3 regions of the Streptomonospora salina genome follow, and region 3 is predicted to be linked to each of the others. Evidence: predicted binding sites of a transcription regulator. Region 3 holds the regulator's gene; each other region holds the start of a gene.
The links. Region 3 encodes HrcA, which represses chaperone genes, less so after heat shock. Its sites were predicted from a motif close to TTGGCACTCTCNNNNNGAGAGTGCCAA; they were not measured.
Positions count from the first base shown of each region.

Region 1: a site for HrcA is predicted at 3,923-3,949, ahead of groES (co-chaperone GroES). Genes of this name have one in related genera too.
Region 2: a site for HrcA is predicted at 3,226-3,252, ahead of HNR25_RS07700 (FmdB family zinc ribbon protein). Genes of this name have one in related genera too.

Region 1 covers NZ_JACHLY010000001.1:3,255,187-3,260,683, forward strand. The annotation lists gene HNR25_RS14905 (apolipoprotein A-IV repeat region-like domain-containing protein) at 1-2,194, opposite strand, end outside; gene HNR25_RS14910 (class I SAM-dependent methyltransferase) at 2,590-3,861, opposite strand; gene groES (co-chaperone GroES) at 4,054-4,365, shown strand; gene groL (chaperonin GroEL) at 4,467-5,497, shown strand, end outside.
Region 2 covers NZ_JACHLY010000001.1:1,732,718-1,738,214, forward strand. The annotation lists gene moaC (cyclic pyranopterin monophosphate synthase MoaC) at 1-19, opposite strand, end outside; gene glp (molybdotransferase-like divisome protein Glp) at 82-1,317, opposite strand; gene galU (UTP--glucose-1-phosphate uridylyltransferase GalU) at 1,387-2,313, opposite strand; gene HNR25_RS07695 (5-formyltetrahydrofolate cyclo-ligase) at 2,498-3,085, shown strand; gene HNR25_RS07700 (FmdB family zinc ribbon protein) at 3,265-3,675, shown strand; gene cpaB (Flp pilus assembly protein CpaB) at 3,940-4,572, shown strand; gene HNR25_RS07710 (D-alanyl-D-alanine carboxypeptidase family protein) at 4,677-5,497, opposite strand, start outside.
Region 3 covers NZ_JACHLY010000001.1:984,746-990,242, reverse strand. The annotation lists gene HNR25_RS04540 (DUF4870 domain-containing protein) at 195-1,169, opposite strand; gene HNR25_RS04535 (DUF3097 domain-containing protein) at 1,270-2,073, opposite strand; gene hrcA (heat-inducible transcriptional repressor HrcA) at 2,256-3,269, shown strand; gene dnaJ (molecular chaperone DnaJ) at 3,270-4,421, shown strand; gene HNR25_RS04520 (16S rRNA (uracil(1498)-N(3))-methyltransferase) at 4,562-5,335, shown strand; gene HNR25_RS04515 (hypothetical protein) at 5,433-5,497, opposite strand, start outside.

The DNA of each region.
Region 1 (5,497 bases), 2.3 Mb from region 3:
ACTCGTGGCGGTCCGGCCGGGCTTGGACCTCGCGCAGCAGCGGGTCGATGCCCTCCTTGAGGCGACTGTCGAGGCCGTCCAGCTTCTCGGTGGGGTCGATGACCGGCCGGTCGAGCAGTTCGGTGAGGCGGCGGTGCACCTCGCTGAACTCCAGGGTGGCCGGAAGCTGGGCCAGGCGCTGGTTGAGGGCTTCGAGGCGGTCGTCCACGGCCTCCAGGCGGCCGTCGACTCCGCCGATGTGGCCGTTGACGCCCTCGAACTGGCCCTCGACTCCCGTGACGCGGCCTTCGAGCCCGTCGAGGCGCCCGCTGACCCCGTCGATCTTTCCTTCGACGCCCTCGAAGCTGCCGTCGAAGTGCCCCTCGAAGGTGTCGAAGCGGTCGGTGAGGCGGCCCACGCCCTTCTCCAGCCGGCTGTCGACCGCCTCAAGGTGGCGGTCGACCTTGGCGGTCAGCTCCTCGCGCGCCTGGTCCAGGCGGGCGTCGACGGCGGTGCGCTGCTCCTCCACGGCCGTGGCGAGGGTGCCGTGGCGCTCGTCGCCCTGGACACGCAGCGCCTCGATGCGCTCGTCGACGGCTTCGCGCAGCTCGCCGATACGGGCGTCGACGGACGTGCTCAGCTCGGTCGTGCGCTCCTCGACCGTGCTGCGCAGCTCGGCCAGCGCGGCGGTGGTGGCGGCCAGGTCCTCCTCGGTCTTGGCGCGCAGGCCCTCGGCGGTCTCGTCGAGCTTGCCGGCGAGTTCGGTGCGCTGCCGGTCGTCGCGCTCGCGCAGCTCGGAGCGGTGCAGCTCCAGCTGCTCGTGCAGTTCGGCGAGCCGGTCGCGGACGTGGGTGCGCAGGTCGCCGAGGCGTTCGTCGGTGGATTCGGCGAGCTTGGCGACGGCGCTGTTGGCGTCGGCGACCGCGGCGGCGGCCTCGATGTGGTTCTCCTCGGCCTGGCTGCTCAGCCGGGCGACGCTCTCGGTGAGCTGCGCGGTGACCTCGGTGTGGTTCTCGGCGGTGCGCCCGTCGAGCCGCTCGATGCCTTCGGTGAGGGCGGTGTGGTTCTCGTCGGCGGTCGTGGAGATCCGCTCGATGCCCTCGGTGAGGGCGGTGTGGTTCTGGTCGGCCGTGGTGGAGATCCGCTCGATGCCTTCGGTGAGGGCCGTGTGGCGCTCGCGGGACTGCGTGTCGAGAAGCTCGATGCCTTCGGAGACCGCTCCGGTGACGGCGTCGCGGCTCTGCTCGGTGGCCCCGCGCAGTTCCTCGGCGGTCGTGTCGAGCTTGTCCCCGAGCTGCGTGTGCTGCTCGCGCAGGGAGGCGTCGAGGGTGTCGCGGCTCTCGCCGACGGCGGTCGCCAGGTGCTCGCGGCTTTCGGTCACGGTTTGTTCGACGGAGGTGCGGCCCTGTTCGACGGCGGTGGACAGCGCCTCGCGGCTTTCGGCCAGGGTTTGTTCGACGGAGGTGCGGCCCTGTTCGACGGCGGTGGACAGCGCCTCGCGGCTTTCGGCCAGGGTTTGTTCGACGGAGGTGCGGCCCTGCTCGATAGCGGCCGACAGCGCCTCGCGGCTTTCGGTGAGGGCCGTGGTGACGGCCTCGCGGTTCTCGGCGGCGGTGCCCATGGCGGTGTCGTGCTGGGCCTCCACGCGCTCGGTCAGCGCCGCTAGGGAGTCCCGCAGCTCCCGGGAGTCGGCGGTCAGGCCCTCCACGGCCTCGTCGATGCGCCCGAACCGGGCCTCGGTCGAGGAGGCGAGCTTCTCGACGCGGTCGGTGAGCGCGTCGATCTTGCCGGAGGCCTGCTCGCCGGACTCGGCCAGCTCCTGCAACCGGGTCAGGGTGGTGTCGAGGTGGCCGGTGATGGTGCGGATGTCGGACCGCAGCGCCGACATCTCCGCCAGCGGCTTGACGCGCTCACCGACCAGGGCGATGTGCTCGGCGAGGGTCTCGGCCCACTCCGGCGGGCGTGCGGAGATCTCGTCGACCCGGGTCTGGACGGCGGAGACCGACTCCGCGAGCGTGGCGAACTCGCGTTCGCGGAACTCGCGCAGCAGCCACTCCATGCCTTCCAGGCGCTGGCGCATCTCCTCGTTGACCGCACCCTGGGACTTCTGCTCGGAGACCTGGTCCTGCGCGGCCCGGGAGAGGAGGTCCCGCATGCGGTCGGAGATCCCGGTCTGACCTCCCCCGTTGAGGAAGTTGTGGTTGGTCTGTTCCACCGAGGTGCTCCTTAAGATCTGGCGCCCCCACCCGATTCGGCCGTGGATGGGCGGTGTGCTCCTGGGCTCGGCCGACGCGGCGCCGGGGCCGGGTGCGCTGTCACGTTCGGGGGGCCGATGGGCACGCGCGGTGACAACCGTGGTCGCGGTGGGAGCGAGGCGATCGACGGCCGCCGACAACCGTGCTGCGTCGCCGGTCGAATCCAGGACGGGGAGAAGGGATTCAGCGGGGATCAGTTTAACGACATGAGCCTTGTTCGCCGCGCGTGACTGGCGAAGATGAGGGGATTGGACGTGAATCGCCATAGCCGGTCTGCTGCGTCACGTTAGTACTGATCGTGGTCGTAGTCACGCGTGTGGCGGGGATTCCGTTTTGTGGCATCTGCGCGATACGTCTACGGAGACGCCGTGACCTCGGAGCACACGAGGCACAGAGGGCGGTCGCCGACGCGCGTGAGGACGACCACTGCCGATTCCGGGCCGCTCGGTTTGAGGTCGCGGAGGAGTTTGTCGACATCCACCGCGGAGCCGCGTTTCTTAATCGTTACCGTTCCCGCTCCCGCGCGGCGCAACGACGACCGCAGCCGCTTCAGTGAGAACGGCATGGCCTCGTGGACTTCGAAGGCGCGGCAGAACGGCGTCGCGACGAGCCGGTCGGAGGTGATGTAGGCGATGGCGGGATCGAGCAGGCGGCCCTCCACCGGTTCTGCGGCCTCCGCCACCAGGTGGGCCCGCACCACGGCGTTGTCGGGCTCGTAGAGGTAGCGCGCAGGCGGACCCGTCGGTGCGGGCCCGCCGCCGGGCCCGGCGGCCAGGGTCGCCGGCGGCGACCCGTCGCTGCGCAGCAGCGTGGCGCGCCGCGCCGGCCCGTCGCCCAGGCCCTGCCACAGCGCGGTCTCCTTGAGGTCGCCGTCCACCGAGATCCACTCGGCGGCGGCCCCCGCGGGGATGCGCTCGTGCGGGATGCCCGGCGCGGCTTTGACGCACGAGGCCGGCGCACGCGCGGCGAGGTCCATGACCGTGTCCCAGGTCGGCGCGTAGGCGTCGGGATCGAAGACCCTGCCGCGTGCGGTCCGGCGGGCGGGGTCGCAGAAGACGGCGTCGTAGCCGCCGGGGTCGACCTCCGCGGCGTCGCCTTCGCGTACGCGCATCCGACCGTCCAGGCCGAGCCGTTCGGCGTTGGCCGCGGCGACGGCGACGGTCAGCGGGTCGGAGTCGACCGCCTCCACCTCCAGGCCGGCGTCGGCGGCGGCGATCGCGTCGGAGCCGACACCGCAGCCCAGGTCGGCGACGCGGGCTCCGGCGCCCAGCGCCGCGGCCAGCCGGCGGGCGCGGTAGTCGGCCACGGACATGCGTGTGGCCTGCTCCAGGCCCGGCTCGGTGAAGAACATGCGCTCGGCGCGGGTGCCGAATTTCACGCGCGCCCGCGCGCGCAGCCGGGCCTGGGTCAGCGCCGCGCCGGCCAGGTCGGCGGGGGCGACGCCGGGAGCTCCGTCTTCGCCGGCGGACTCGGCCAGCGCCCGCTCGGACTCGGTCCGCAGGACCGTGGCCGCCTTCAGCGGGTCGGCAGGAGCGGTTTCGGCTGCGGCGAGTACGCGGCTTCCGGCGCTGGTGAGAAGGGCCGCGAACGCCGACCTCGGATCGGGTGCGGTTTGCCCGCTGGACACCACGATGTTCCCCCGTGACCAGTTGTTTGACGCGCCCAATGGGCCCGGCTAATGTTCCATACTGGCACTCCCGAAGGTAGAGTGCTAATTGCGACGAGGCCGGTCTGGCACCCGCGACGGCAGGCCGCCGTGGTCGCCCTTCGCCAAGCATGCCGTTTCGTATCATCGAACCCGAAGGGGGAGGTCACAACCGTGTCGACCGCCACCAAGACTGTGCTCAAGCCGCTTGAGGACCGCGTCGTCGTCAAGACCCTCGAAGCCGAGCAGACCACGGCCTCCGGCCTGGTCATCCCCGACACCGCCAAGGAGAAGCCCCAGGAGGGCGAGGTCCTCGCTGTGGGCCCCGGCCGCTGGGACGACGAGGGCGACAAGCGCATCCCGCTCGACGTGAACGTCGGCGACGTCGTGCTGTACAGCAAGTACGGCGGCACCGAGGTCAAGTACGACAACGAGGAGTTCCTCGTCCTCTCCGCCCGCGACCTGCTCGCGGTCGTCGAGAAGTAAGACCTCGTCACTCGACGAATCCTTCCCGCCCCGGCCGGCACCCTGCCGGGCGGGGCGGTTTTTCTTACCCGCCGTAGGTGTACGGATAGAGGAAGCTCACCATGCCCAAGATCCTGGAATTCGAGGACGACGCCCGGCGCTCCCTTGAACGCGGTGTCGATCGCCTCGCGGACTCCGTGAAGGTCACGCTGGGCCCGCGCGGCCGCAACGTCGTCATCGACAAGAAGTTCGGCGCGCCCACCATCACGAACGACGGCGTGACCGTCGCTCGCGAGGTCGAGCTGGAGGACCCGTACGAGGACCTGGGTGCCCAGCTGGTCAAGGAGGTCGCCACCAAGACCAACGACGCGGCCGGCGACGGCACCACCACCGCCACCGTGCTCGCTCAGGCGCTGGTCCGCGAGGGCCTGCGGAGCGTGGCCGCGGGCGCTTCGCCGATGTCCATGAAGAAGGGCATCGACGCCGCCGCCAAGAAGGTCGCCGACGTCCTCGTCGAGCGGGCCCGCGAGATCGGCGAGCGCGACGACATCGCCTACGTCGCCACCAACTCCGCCCAGGACAGCCAGATCGGCGACATGATCGCCGAGGCGTTCGACAAGGTCGGCAAGGACGGCGTCATCACGGTCGAGGAGGCCCCCACCATGGGCCTGGACCTCGACTTCACTGAGGGCATGCAGTTCGACAAGGGCTACGTCTCGCCCTACTTCGTCACCGACCAGGAGCGCCAGGAAGTCGTCCTGGACGACGCCCTCATCCTGATCAACCAGGGCAAGATCTCCAGCCTCAACGAGATCCTGCCGCTGCTGGAGAAGGTCGTCCAGACCAAGAAGCCGCTGCTGATCATCGCCGAGGACATCGAGGGCGACGCCCTGGGCGCGATGGTCCTCAACAAGATCCGCGGCGCCCTCAACGTCGCCGCGGTCAAGGCGCCCGGCTTCGGCGAGCGCCGCAAGGCCATGCTCCAGGACATCGCCACCCTGACCGGCGGCCAGGTCATCGCCGAAGAGGTCGGCCTGAGCCTGGAGAACGCCGAGCTGGACGTTCTGGGCAGCGCCCGCCGCATCACCGTCACCAAGGACGACACCACCATCGTCGACGGCAACGGCGAGCAGGGCGAGGTCGAGGAGCGGGT
Region 2 (5,497 bases), 750 kb from region 3:
AGGAATGCTCCTGTGCCATGGTGTCCGTCCTCCTCGACGGGATCTGCGGTGCCGGTCGGGCGTGGCCTGCCGGCGGGGATGTCAGGCGGTGGCGGGCAACTGCAGGACCTCGACCACACTGCCCTCGGCCAGCTCGGTGACCGCTTCGGGCACCACCACCAGCGCGTTGGTCTCGGCCAGCGCGGAGAGCTGGTGCGATCCCTGGCGTGCGGCAGTCCGGGCGGTGTAGGCGGTGGAACCGCCGGATCCGTCGTACTCCAGTACCGCCCGCAGGTAGGAGCGCCGCCCTTCGGGCGAGCGCGGAACGGGTGCGGTGAGGCGGGCGTGGACGGTGGGCAGGGGGTCGGGCGGCAGCCCGCGCAGCCGGCGCAGCGCCGGGCGCACGAACAGGTGGAAGGAGACGTAGGAGCTGACCGGATTTCCCGGCAGGGTCAGGATCGCGGCGCCGGAGTCGCCGACGGTGCCCGCCCCCTGCGGCATCCCCGGCTGCATGGCGACCTTGTCGAAGTGCACCGTGCCCAGGCGCGAGAGCACCTCCTTGACGACGTCGTAGGCGCCCATGCTCACGCCTCCCGTGGTCAGGACGATGTCGGCCTGCACCAGGGCGTCCTCGACGGTCTCCAGGACCGTGGCGGGGTCGTCTCCGACGAAGCCGCGGCGGAACGCCGAGCAGCCCTCGTCCAGCGCGGCCGCGGTCAGCATGTAGCTGTTGGACTCCCAGATCTGGCCGGGCCCGATGGGCGATCCCGGCTCCACCAGCTCGGCGCCGGTGGACAGCACCACCACGCGCGGGCGCGGCCGGACGGGGACCGTTCCCCGTCCCGCGGCCGCCAGCACCGCGAGCTCGCCCGCGCCCAGGCGGGCGCCCCGCTCCAGCACGGTGGCGCCCTTCTCGACGTCCTCACCGGCCCTGCGGATGGCGTTGCCCGGGCGCACGGGCCGGTCGACGGCCACCGTGGCCAGGCCGCCGTCGGTCCACTCCACCGGGACCACGGCGTCGGCGCCCCGCGGCAGGGGCGCTCCGGTCATGATCCGGGCGCAGTGGCCGCGGCGCACGGCCGTGGCCGCGGCGTCGCCGGCGGGGATGTCGGCCACGACGGGCAGGCGCACCGGCTCTGCGGCGGAGGCGCCGTCGAGATCGGCGGCCGCCACCGCGTAGCCGTCCATCGAAGAGTTGTCGAACGGCGGCAGGGCCGTCCCTGCGACCACGGGCTCGGCGAGGACGCCGCCGTGGGCGCGCAGCAGGTCGGAGTCGATGGGTTCGAGCGGCTCGACCAGGTCGAGGACGTCGCGGATGTGCTGCTCGACGGATTTCATCGGTGTTCCTCACCCAGTTTCGGCGGTACCGCCCTCGCGCGGTGCCGCGGCGGAAGCGCGCAGGTGCGCTCAGGCGTCGTCGGCGGCCGGATTCCGGGCGACGAAGTCGCGCAGCCACGGCAGGAACTCCGCGGCGAGGTCCGGGCGCTCACTGGCGAATTCCACCACAGTGCGCAGGTAGTCGACCCGGTTTCCGGTGTCGTAGCGCTGGCCGCGGAAGAGAACGCCGTGCACCGGGCCGCCGTCGGCGGGCTTGCGCCGGGCGAGCTGCAGGAGGGCGTCGGTCAGCTGGATCTCGCCGCCGCGTCCCGGCGGGGTGTCGCGCAGCACGTCGAAGACGGCGGGGTCGCAGATATAGCGGCCGATGACGGCCCAGCGGCTGGGCGCCCGGTCCGCGGCGGGCTTCTCGACGAGGTCGGTGACGGTGACGACGTCGTCCTCGCCGGTGGGCTCGATGGCGGCGCATCCGTAGAGGGAGACCTGGTCGGGGTCGACTTCCATCAGGGCGACGACGCTGCCGCCGTACGCCTCGCGGACCTGGATCATGCGCCGCAGCAGGGCCTCGTCGCGGCCGATGAGGTCGTCGCCGAGCAGCACCGCGAAGGGCTCGTCGCCGACGTGGGCGGAGGCGCACAGCACCGCGTGGCCCAGGCCGCGCGGCTCGCCCTGGCGCACGTAGTGGACTTGCGCCAGTTCGCTGGACTCGCGCACGGAGTGCAGGCGCTGGGTGTCGCTCTTGGCCCGCAGCGCCTCCTCCAGCTCGTAGGCGCGGTCGAAGTGGTCCTCGATGGAGCGCTTGGAGCGGCCGGTGACCATCAGTACGTCGTCGAGGCCGGCGTCGACGGCCTCCTCGACGACGTACTGGATCGCCGGTTTGTCGACGATGGGCAGCATCTCCTTGGGGGTCGCCTTGGTGGCCGGGAGGAACCGGGTGCCGAGTCCGGCGGCGGGGACGACCGCCTTGGCCACGCCTGAGGGGCGCTCTGTATCTGTCATGTCGGCACTTTAGGACACCTCCCGCGCGGGCGGCGCCCGGCGCGCGTGGAGGCGCCGCAGCGGTTCCGCCGCGGCGCCGGCGCGGTCCGCGACGCCGTCCTGATGCCGGTCCGCTCGGGTGCGCACTCCGGCCCGGCGGGCCGGAGTGCGCACCCGGATGCGCGGGCTGGGAGACTGGCGAGTCGTGACCGCACAGGAGACCAAGCAGGAGATGCGCCGGCGCATCGTCGCGGCCCGGCGGGCTATGGCCGAGCGCGAGCGCGACGCGTCGGCATCGGCGATCCGCGACGCGCTGGCGGCCGAACCGCTGTTCACGTCGGGCGGGACGGTGGCCGTCTACTACTCGGTGGGCACCGAGCCCGGCACGCGCAAACTCGTCGCGGCGCTGTGGAAGCGCGGCACCTACGTGCTGCTACCGGTGTTCCTCGACAGCGGGGAGCTGGACTGGGCGGCCTATGAGGGGCCGGACAGCCTGGAGAGCGCCGCCTACGGGCTGCTGGAGCCGACAGGCCCCCGCTACGGGCCCGATGCGGTGCGCAGAGCGGCCGCGGTGGTGTGCCCGGCACTGGCCGTGGACGGATCCGGGCTGCGCCTGGGCCGGGGGGCCGGGTGCTACGACCGGTCGCTGTCGCGGGTGGGTCCCAACACGCTCACGCTTGCGGTGATTTACGACACAGAGCTGGTCGAGTCCGTTCCCGCCGAACCGCACGACCGGCCGGTGGGCGGGGTGGTCACGCCCGGCGGCGGCATGCGCGTGCTCGACCGGCGGTGACCGTGTGTGCGCGGATACGCGGCACCGGGGGAACACGCCCCTCGGGCGCCGGCGTTGCCCATGGTCGGCAGCGCACTCCCAGTGATCCCTACGGTGCCACGCCCCCGATGTCGCGGCTGTGCTGCCCGACCGCGTAATATTTGGCAGTCGACGGGCGAGAGTGCCAAAAGGAGGACCCAGTGCCGACGTACCAGTACGCATGTACCGAGTGCGGCTCCGAGATGGAGGTCGTGCAGAAGTTCACCGACGACTCGCTGACCGACTGCCCGCAGTGCCAGGGCCGGCTGCGCAAGGTGTACTCCGCCGTGGGCATCGTGTTCAAGGGTTCGGGCTTCTACCGCACCGACAGCAACTCCTCTTCCGGCAACTCCTCCATGGCGGGCTCCGGCTCCGGCGACGACTCCGGCGGGTCGTCCAACGGCGAATCGGCCTCGTCCGGCTCCGATTCCGGTTCTTCCGGGACGGACTCCGGCTCGGGTTCCGGCTCGGGCTCCGGCGCGTCGGACTCGTCCGGCTCCGGTTCCGGCGGCGCCAAGGAGAACAAGGCCCCGGCGTCCTCCGGCGCATCCACCGCGGCCGCCGGCAGCTGACCCGGCGCCGGGGAACCCGCCCGGCCGGCGGCCCCCACCGCCGCACCCCCGGGAGCGAGCCCGCCCGCACGGATCCCGGGGGTCTTCCGGTGCGGCCGGGATGACGGCCCGCGCGGGCCCGGCCCGCGCGCCCGACTCCCGGTCGGTTGTGGACGGCGGCGCCGGCTCCCGGGGCCGGCGCTCTACCGTACGGGGCATGCCTCGCAGCAACCGCAACGCCGCCCGGCCCCCGATCCGCCGTCCCGTCCGTCCGCAGGTCCCCCGGTGACCGGCGTGTCCCGGGCGACCGCGCACGCGGCGCCGGTCCGCGCGCTCGCCCGCCACCGCCGAGTGCTGGGCGCGGTCTGCGCCGCGCTCGCGCTCACCGGCGCCGTGCTGGTGCTGAAGCCGCCTCCGGCGCCGTCCACCGAAGTACTCGTCGCCGCGCGCAGCCTCGACGCGCTCTCCGCGCTGTCGCCGAGCGATCTCGCGGTGCGGTCGCTGCCGCGCGAGGCGGTGCCCGATCAGGCGCTGGGCCCCGGCGACGATCCCGCGGGCCGTTCGCTGACCGGTCCCGTCGCCCGCGGGGAGGTCCTCACCCGCGCCCGCATCGCCGAACCCGTCGCACGCGCTTACGGCCCCGGGATGGTGGCCGCACCCGTGCGCCTGCCCCGAGCTCTTCCCGACGGCCTGGTGTCCCCGGGCAGCCGGGTCGACGTGCTGGCGGCGGGCGGCGCCGGCGGGGCCCGGCCCGCGCGCACCGTCGTCGAGGACCGCCCCGTGGTATCCGTGGCCGAGCCCGACTCCGCCGGAACCTCCGCAGGCGCGCTCGTGGTCTTGGCGGTGCGCCCCGCGGAAGCGCGCGACCTCGCGGGACACGCCGCCGCGTCCCGGTTGTCGGTGGCGCTGCGAAGCTGATCCGGCGCGTGCCGCGCTTGCCGCCGCCCGGCGGCCGCGCGTCGCCGACGCGTTCATCACGACGACGGGCCCGCCCCGGCGAGCGGGCCCGTGTACCGGACGGATCAGCCGTGCGGGGCGTCGTACTCCCAGTGCCAGGGCTCGAAGGGGTTGGAGTAGGCCCACTGCGGGTGGAACCAGTCCCACTGCCGGGAGTTCGCCTCCAGCCACTGGAACTGCGCGCTGCTCTGGTTCTGCACACCGCCGCACAGGTCGACGGCCAGGCCCCACCCGTGGTTGCTCGTACCGGGGACCGCCGCCATGCCGGGCGGCTTGGTGGCGTAGAGGCTCTGCTGCTTGGACAGGTCGCGGTAGGAGCTGGTCAGGCACATGCCCTCGCCGAACTCCTCCGTATAGGCCTGGTTCATCTTCAAAAAGTCCACCGCGGCGTCGGCGCGCAGGGACTCGCCGTCCTGGTGCAGTCCGCACAGGCCGTCGTTGGGCAGGAGGCCGTTGGGGTGGCCGGACGCGTTGTCGGCGACCGAGGGGTCGCACTCGACACCGGCGAAGTAGGCGTCGGCGTCGAGCCCGCGGTCTTCCAGCTCCTGGGTCAGCTCGTCGGTGCTCTCTTCGGACCGGGCCCGCAGGTCCTCCAGGTCGTCTTCGAGCTGCACCCGCTTGAGCTGGGTTTCGGTCTGCAGCTCCTGGGCCTGTGTGGCCAGGTCGGACTGCTTCTCGCGCAGGTCGTCGGCCTTGCTCATCATCGCTTCGCGATCGTCGGAGAGCTTGAGCACGTGCGATTCGACCTGCAGGTCCTGGTTGAGCTGGCCCGACGTGAGGATGCCCAGCACGCCCGCGTTGGGCTGCTGGTAGAGCGTGCTGCCGAGCCGGGCCAAGGGCTCGCGCATCTCCGACAAGCGCAGTTCGGTCTGCTGGAGATCGTGCA
Region 3 (5,497 bases):
CCCCGACTGCCTCCGGAGGCGGTGCCCGGGCACCGCGTGCAGCGGTGCGCGGGCGGAGTGCCGGGCGGGGCCCGATGGACCTGCCGACCGCCCGGCCGCGGCACGCCACGACAGGTGGGACGCCGCAGCGGAGCGCGGGGTTCCCGCCGGGGCGGCGGCGAATCGCGCTGCGCTGCCGTCCCGGGCCCGTCGGGTTACTTCACCATGCGGATCGAAACAGGGTAGCGGTACTGGTTGCCGCGGTTGGCGCTGAGCGCGCCAGTCGCGCCGAGCGCGATCGACACCACCCAGATCACCGCGACCAGAACCGAGCCGATCCAGGAGATCGGCGGCGCGAAGACGCCGAGTCCGATGTAGACCGCCCAGGCGATGAAGTAGGGGATCAGCAGCGTCAGCTGGAAGTTCAGCGCTTCGCCGGCCTGGTGGCGCACGAAGGGCGCGTCGTTGCGCTTGACCATGAAGATGACGAGGGCCGGGAGCCAGCCGAAGCAGGCGAGGATGACACCGGACAGGTGGGCGATCATCGCCCAGGTCGCGTCGTCGGAGGCCCCCGGTTGCGGCGCGCCGAAGCCCTGCGGGTATCCGGGCTGCTGGGGGTATCCCGGCTGGCCGGGTGTCTGCGGGGCGCCGGGGAAGCCTCCGGGCTGCTGCTCGTAGCCGTGCGGAGGCGGCGGGCCGTATCCCGGCTGGGGCTGCTGCTGGTAGCCGGGCGTCGGCTGCTGGTAGGGCGCCTGGCCCGGTTGGGGGTAGCCGCCTTGGTACGGCTGCTCGCCGTAGCCCGGCTGGCCCCCGCCGGGGTAGCCGTATCCGGGCTGGGCGCCGCCCTGCTGGGGGTATCCGGGCTGGCCGTAGGCGGGCTGTCCGCCGGTGGGCCCGCCGTACCCCGGCTGGGGGTAGCCGCCCTGGTCGGGTGCGTAGCCGGGCGGCGGCTGCTGCGGGTAGGGCTGCCCGGCGCCGGGCTGTCCGTAGCCGGGGTGGGGCTGCTCGCCGTAGGCCGGTTGGCCCCCGCTCGGGTAGCCGTACTCCTGCTGCTGGTAGTCGGGCTGCTGGTCCCCGGTGCCCGCCTGTCCCTGGCCGGGCTGCCCGCCAGAGGGAACGGGGCCGGGTGCCGGCTGGTCACCGTAGGGCCCCTCCTGGGGCTGTGGTCGGTTGGGCGGGGTCTCGCTCATCTTGTCCCTTGGCTGTGCCGATTGCGTTGGGCCGATAGTGCCATCCGGCGCCCCGGCAGGCCACCGCGCGTCTGCCGCTGCGCGGTGCTGACGGACCCGCCTAGTCTTGCAGCCCTTCTGCCGCGGTGACGAAGTCGATAAGCTCTTCGACGCGCCCCAGCAGCTCCGGTTCGAGGTCGGCGTAGGTGCGCACCGACCCCAGGATCCGCCGCCACGCTTCGCCGGGCTCCTCATCGCTGCCCAGCGCCCGCAGGACGCCTTCCTTCCACGGTATGCCGCGGGGGACCTCCGGCCACGCGGAGAATCCCAGCACCGACGGCTTGACCGCCTGCCAGACGTCGACGAAGGGGTGGCCCGCCACCAGGACGCCGGGCGAGGAGACCTGCTCGGCGATCCGGCTCTCCTTGGACCCCGGCACCAGGTGGTCGACCAGAACGCCCAGACGACGCCGGGCCCCGGGGCCGAATTCGGCCACGATCTCCGGCAGGTGGTCGACGCCCTCCAGGTACTCCACGACCACGCCCTCGACGCGCAGGTCGTGGCCCCAGACTTTCTCGACGAGTTCGGCGTCGTGCACGCCCTCGACGTAGATCCGGCTCTCCCGGGCGACCCGCGAACGCGCCCCCTGTACCGCGATCGACCCGGAGGCGCTGCGGGCGGGCCCCGACGGCGCCGCGCTCGGCCGTACCGCGGTGGCGGGACGGCCGTCGACGAGGAACGCCGCGGGCTCCAGGTCGAAGACCCGGCGGCGGCCGCCGCGGTCCTCAAGGGTCACCGCCTGCTTGTCCCAGGAGACGACGGCACCGCAGAACCCCTCGTCGGCCGACTCCAGCACGAGGCCGCGCTCCAGGGGGACCTCGGCGACGGCGCCTTTGCGCGGGCGGCGCCGGTCCCCGGACAACACGTCCCCGTCGTACCTTCTGCTGTTCGGACCCGGACTCGTGGACACGGGCGGATTCTACCGGCCGGCCCGGGCCCGGACACGGAGACCCGACGGTGCGCTCGGCGGCCCGTGATCGAACCGTTCTTGCGGAACGGCTTAGAATTAGCACTTAAGGCCATGGAGTGCCAGGAGGAGGTGAGCACGTGCTCGACGACCGGAAGCTTGCGGTTCTGCGGGCGATCGTCGAGGATTACGTGTCCACGAACGAGCCCGTGGGGTCCAAGGCGCTCGCCGACCGCCACACCCTCGGGGTGTCTCCGGCCACCGTCCGCAACGACATGGTGTCGCTGGAGGAAGAGGGGTATATCACCCAGCCGCATACCAGCGCCGGCCGCGTTCCCACCGACAAGGGGTACCGGCTGTTCGTGGACCGGCTGTCGACGGTGAAGCCCCTCTCCGCCGCAGAGCGCCGCGCCATCGAGAGTTTCCTCGGCGGCGCCGTCGACCTCGATGAGATCGTGGGGCGGACGGTGCGCCTGCTGGCTCAGCTCACCCGGCAGGTCGCAGTGGTGCAATATCCCTCGCTCACCCGGTCATCGGTACAGCACGTGGAGCTGGTCCCGCTGGGCCAGCAGCGCGTCATGATGGTGCTCATCACCGACACCGGCCGCGTCGAGCAGCGGGTGATCGACAACCTGGGGGCGGTCAGCGAGGACGCTGTCGACAGCCTCCGCCAGATGCTCAACCGGGCCTTGGTGGGCACGTGGCTCACCGAGGTCCCCAACGCCGTGGAGGATCTGCCCAGCCAGCTTCCGCCGGACGAGCGCGCCATGGCGGCGGTCGTGCTGTCGGTGCTGCTGGAGAGCCTCGTCGAGCGCCACGACGAGAAGATCGTCCTCGGTGGTACGGCGAATCTCGCCGCGATGGATTTCTCGGCTAGCCTGCGGGAGGTACTGGAGGCCTTGGAAGAAAACGTCGTCCTCCTCCGTTTGCTGGGGGAGATGAGCGACCCTTCCATGCTGACGGTACGCATCGGCGCCGAGAACTCTCACGAGGGTCTGAGATCCACGTCGATCGTCTCCGCCGGTTACGGCATCGGCGACCAGCCGCTGGCCAAGATCGGCGTAGTCGGTCCGACCAGAATGGACTATCCAGGAACGATGGGAGCGGTACGCGCAGTGGCTCGGTACCTCGGACAGATACTTGCGGGGCAGTAAGTGGCGAGAGACTATTACGAGATCCTCGGGGTGCGGCGTGAAGCATCCCAGGACGAGATCAAGAAGGCGTATCGGCGGCTCGCCCGCGAACTCCACCCGGACGTCAACCCGGACCCGGCCACGCAGGATCGCTTCAAGGAAGTGACCCAGGCCTACGAGGTGCTCTCCGACGAGAGCAAGCGCCGGATGCACGACATGGGCGGCGACCCGTTCGCGTCCTCCGGCGGAGGCGGCGGAGCGGGAGCCGGCGGCTTCGGCGGGGGCGGTTTCCCCTTCGACGACATCATGAACGCGTTCTTCGGCGGCGGCCAGGCCGGCGGCGGACGCGGTGCGCGCGACCGGGCGCGCCGCGGACGCAGCATCAAGGTCCGCATCGACCTCGACCTGTCCGAAACCGCCTTCGGCGTCACCAAGGACGTCACTTTCCCCACGGCGGTGCTGTGCAACACCTGCCAGGGCGAGGGCACGGCCAAGGGCTCCCACCGCCACACCTGCGACACGTGCCAGGGCCGCGGTGAGGTCTCGCAGGTCGCGCGCTCCTTCCTGGGACAGGTCATGACCACGCGGCCGTGCCCGCAGTGCTCGGGGCAGGGCACGATCATCACCGACCCCTGCGCGGACTGCAGCGGGGAGGGACGGGTGCACGAGAAGGTCACCCGCAAGGTGCAGATCCCCGCGGGCGTCGAGGACGGCACCCAGATCCAGCTCGCCGGCGAGGGCGAAGTCGGGCCCAACGGCGGGCCGCGCGGCGACATCTTCCTGGAGATCGTGCAGCGCCCCCACTCGACCTTCGAACGGCGGGGCGACGATCTGCACTGCACCATAACGGTGCCGATGACCGCCGCCGCGCTGGGAGCTTCGTTCACCTTCGACACGCTCGACGGCACCGAGGAGATCGACCTGCGGCCGGGTACCGGCTCCGGGCACGTCATCACCCTGTCCGGGCGCGGCTCCCGCCATCTCGACGGCGCCGGGCGCGGCGACCTGATGATCCAGGTCGACGTCGAGACCCCCGCCAAGCTCGACGAAGAGCAGGAGTCGCTGCTGCGCAAGTTCGCCGAACTGCGCGGCGAAGACCAGCCTCCGGGCAAGTTCAGCCCGGGCCACGGCGGACTGTTCTCGCGGCTGCGCGACGCCTTCGGCTCGCGCTGACGCGTCCGGGTCCGCTATGGGCGACGTAGGCCGGGAACCCGGCACCGCGGGCCGGCACCGCGCAGGGCGCGGTGCCGGCCCGCGTCTGCGGTGCGGCGCCGGGCCGGGCGCACCGGCCCGACCGCGGAATGGAGGCGGATGTGACGGCTCCGGTCTTCCTCTGCGAGCCGGGTGAATTGGACGGCGGCACCGTCGTGCTGTCCGGGAACGAGGGCCGGCACGCCGCCGCGGTGCGGCGGATCGCCGTCGGCGAGACCGTTCAGCTGGTCGACGGCGCCGGTATGCGGGCGCGCTGCCGGGTTGCCGAGGTCGGCAAGGACCGCGTCGTCTGCGCGGTCGAGGAGCGCGGCGCCGATGCGGCGCCGCACCCGCAGCTGACCGTGGTCCAGGCGCTGCCCAAGGGCGACCGCGGCGAGCTCGCCGTCGAGGTCATGACCGAGGCGGGGGTCGACCGCATCGTGCCGTGGGCGGCCGAGCGCTGCGTCACGCGCTGGCGCCCCGAGCGGGCGGCCAAGTCGCTGGCCAAGTGGCGCTCCACCGCCCGCGAGGCGGCGAAGCAGTCGCGGCGCAGCCGGATCCCCGAAGTGGCCGAGCTCGCCGGCACCGGCGACGTGTGCGCGCGGGTGGCGGCCGCCGACGCGGCGATCCTGCTGCACGAGGACGCCGACTCGCGGCTGTCGTCGCTGCCGCTGCCGGGGGAGGGCCCCGGAACCGGCACGACCGCCGACAGCGGCGGCGGCCGCGCCGGGATCGTCGTCGTGGTCGGGCCCGAGGGCGGGTTCTCCGACGCCGAGCTGGGCGCGCTGGAGTCCGCCGGCGCGGTGCGCGCTCTGCTGGGGCCGACGGTGCTGCGCACGTCCACGGCCGGGGTGGCCGCCCTGGCCGTGCTGCAGGCCCGCTGCGGACGGTGGTGACCCCGGGAGCGGGGCCCCGCCGCCGGCGGCCCGCGGCCGGCACTGCCGGACGTTGTATCCGGGAACGGTGCCGGCGACGCGGGCGGTGCGGGGCCGGTCAGGCGGCCTCGGCCGCCGTGGTGTCGCCGCTGCCGCTGCCGCTGCCCGAGGACGTGTCGTCCG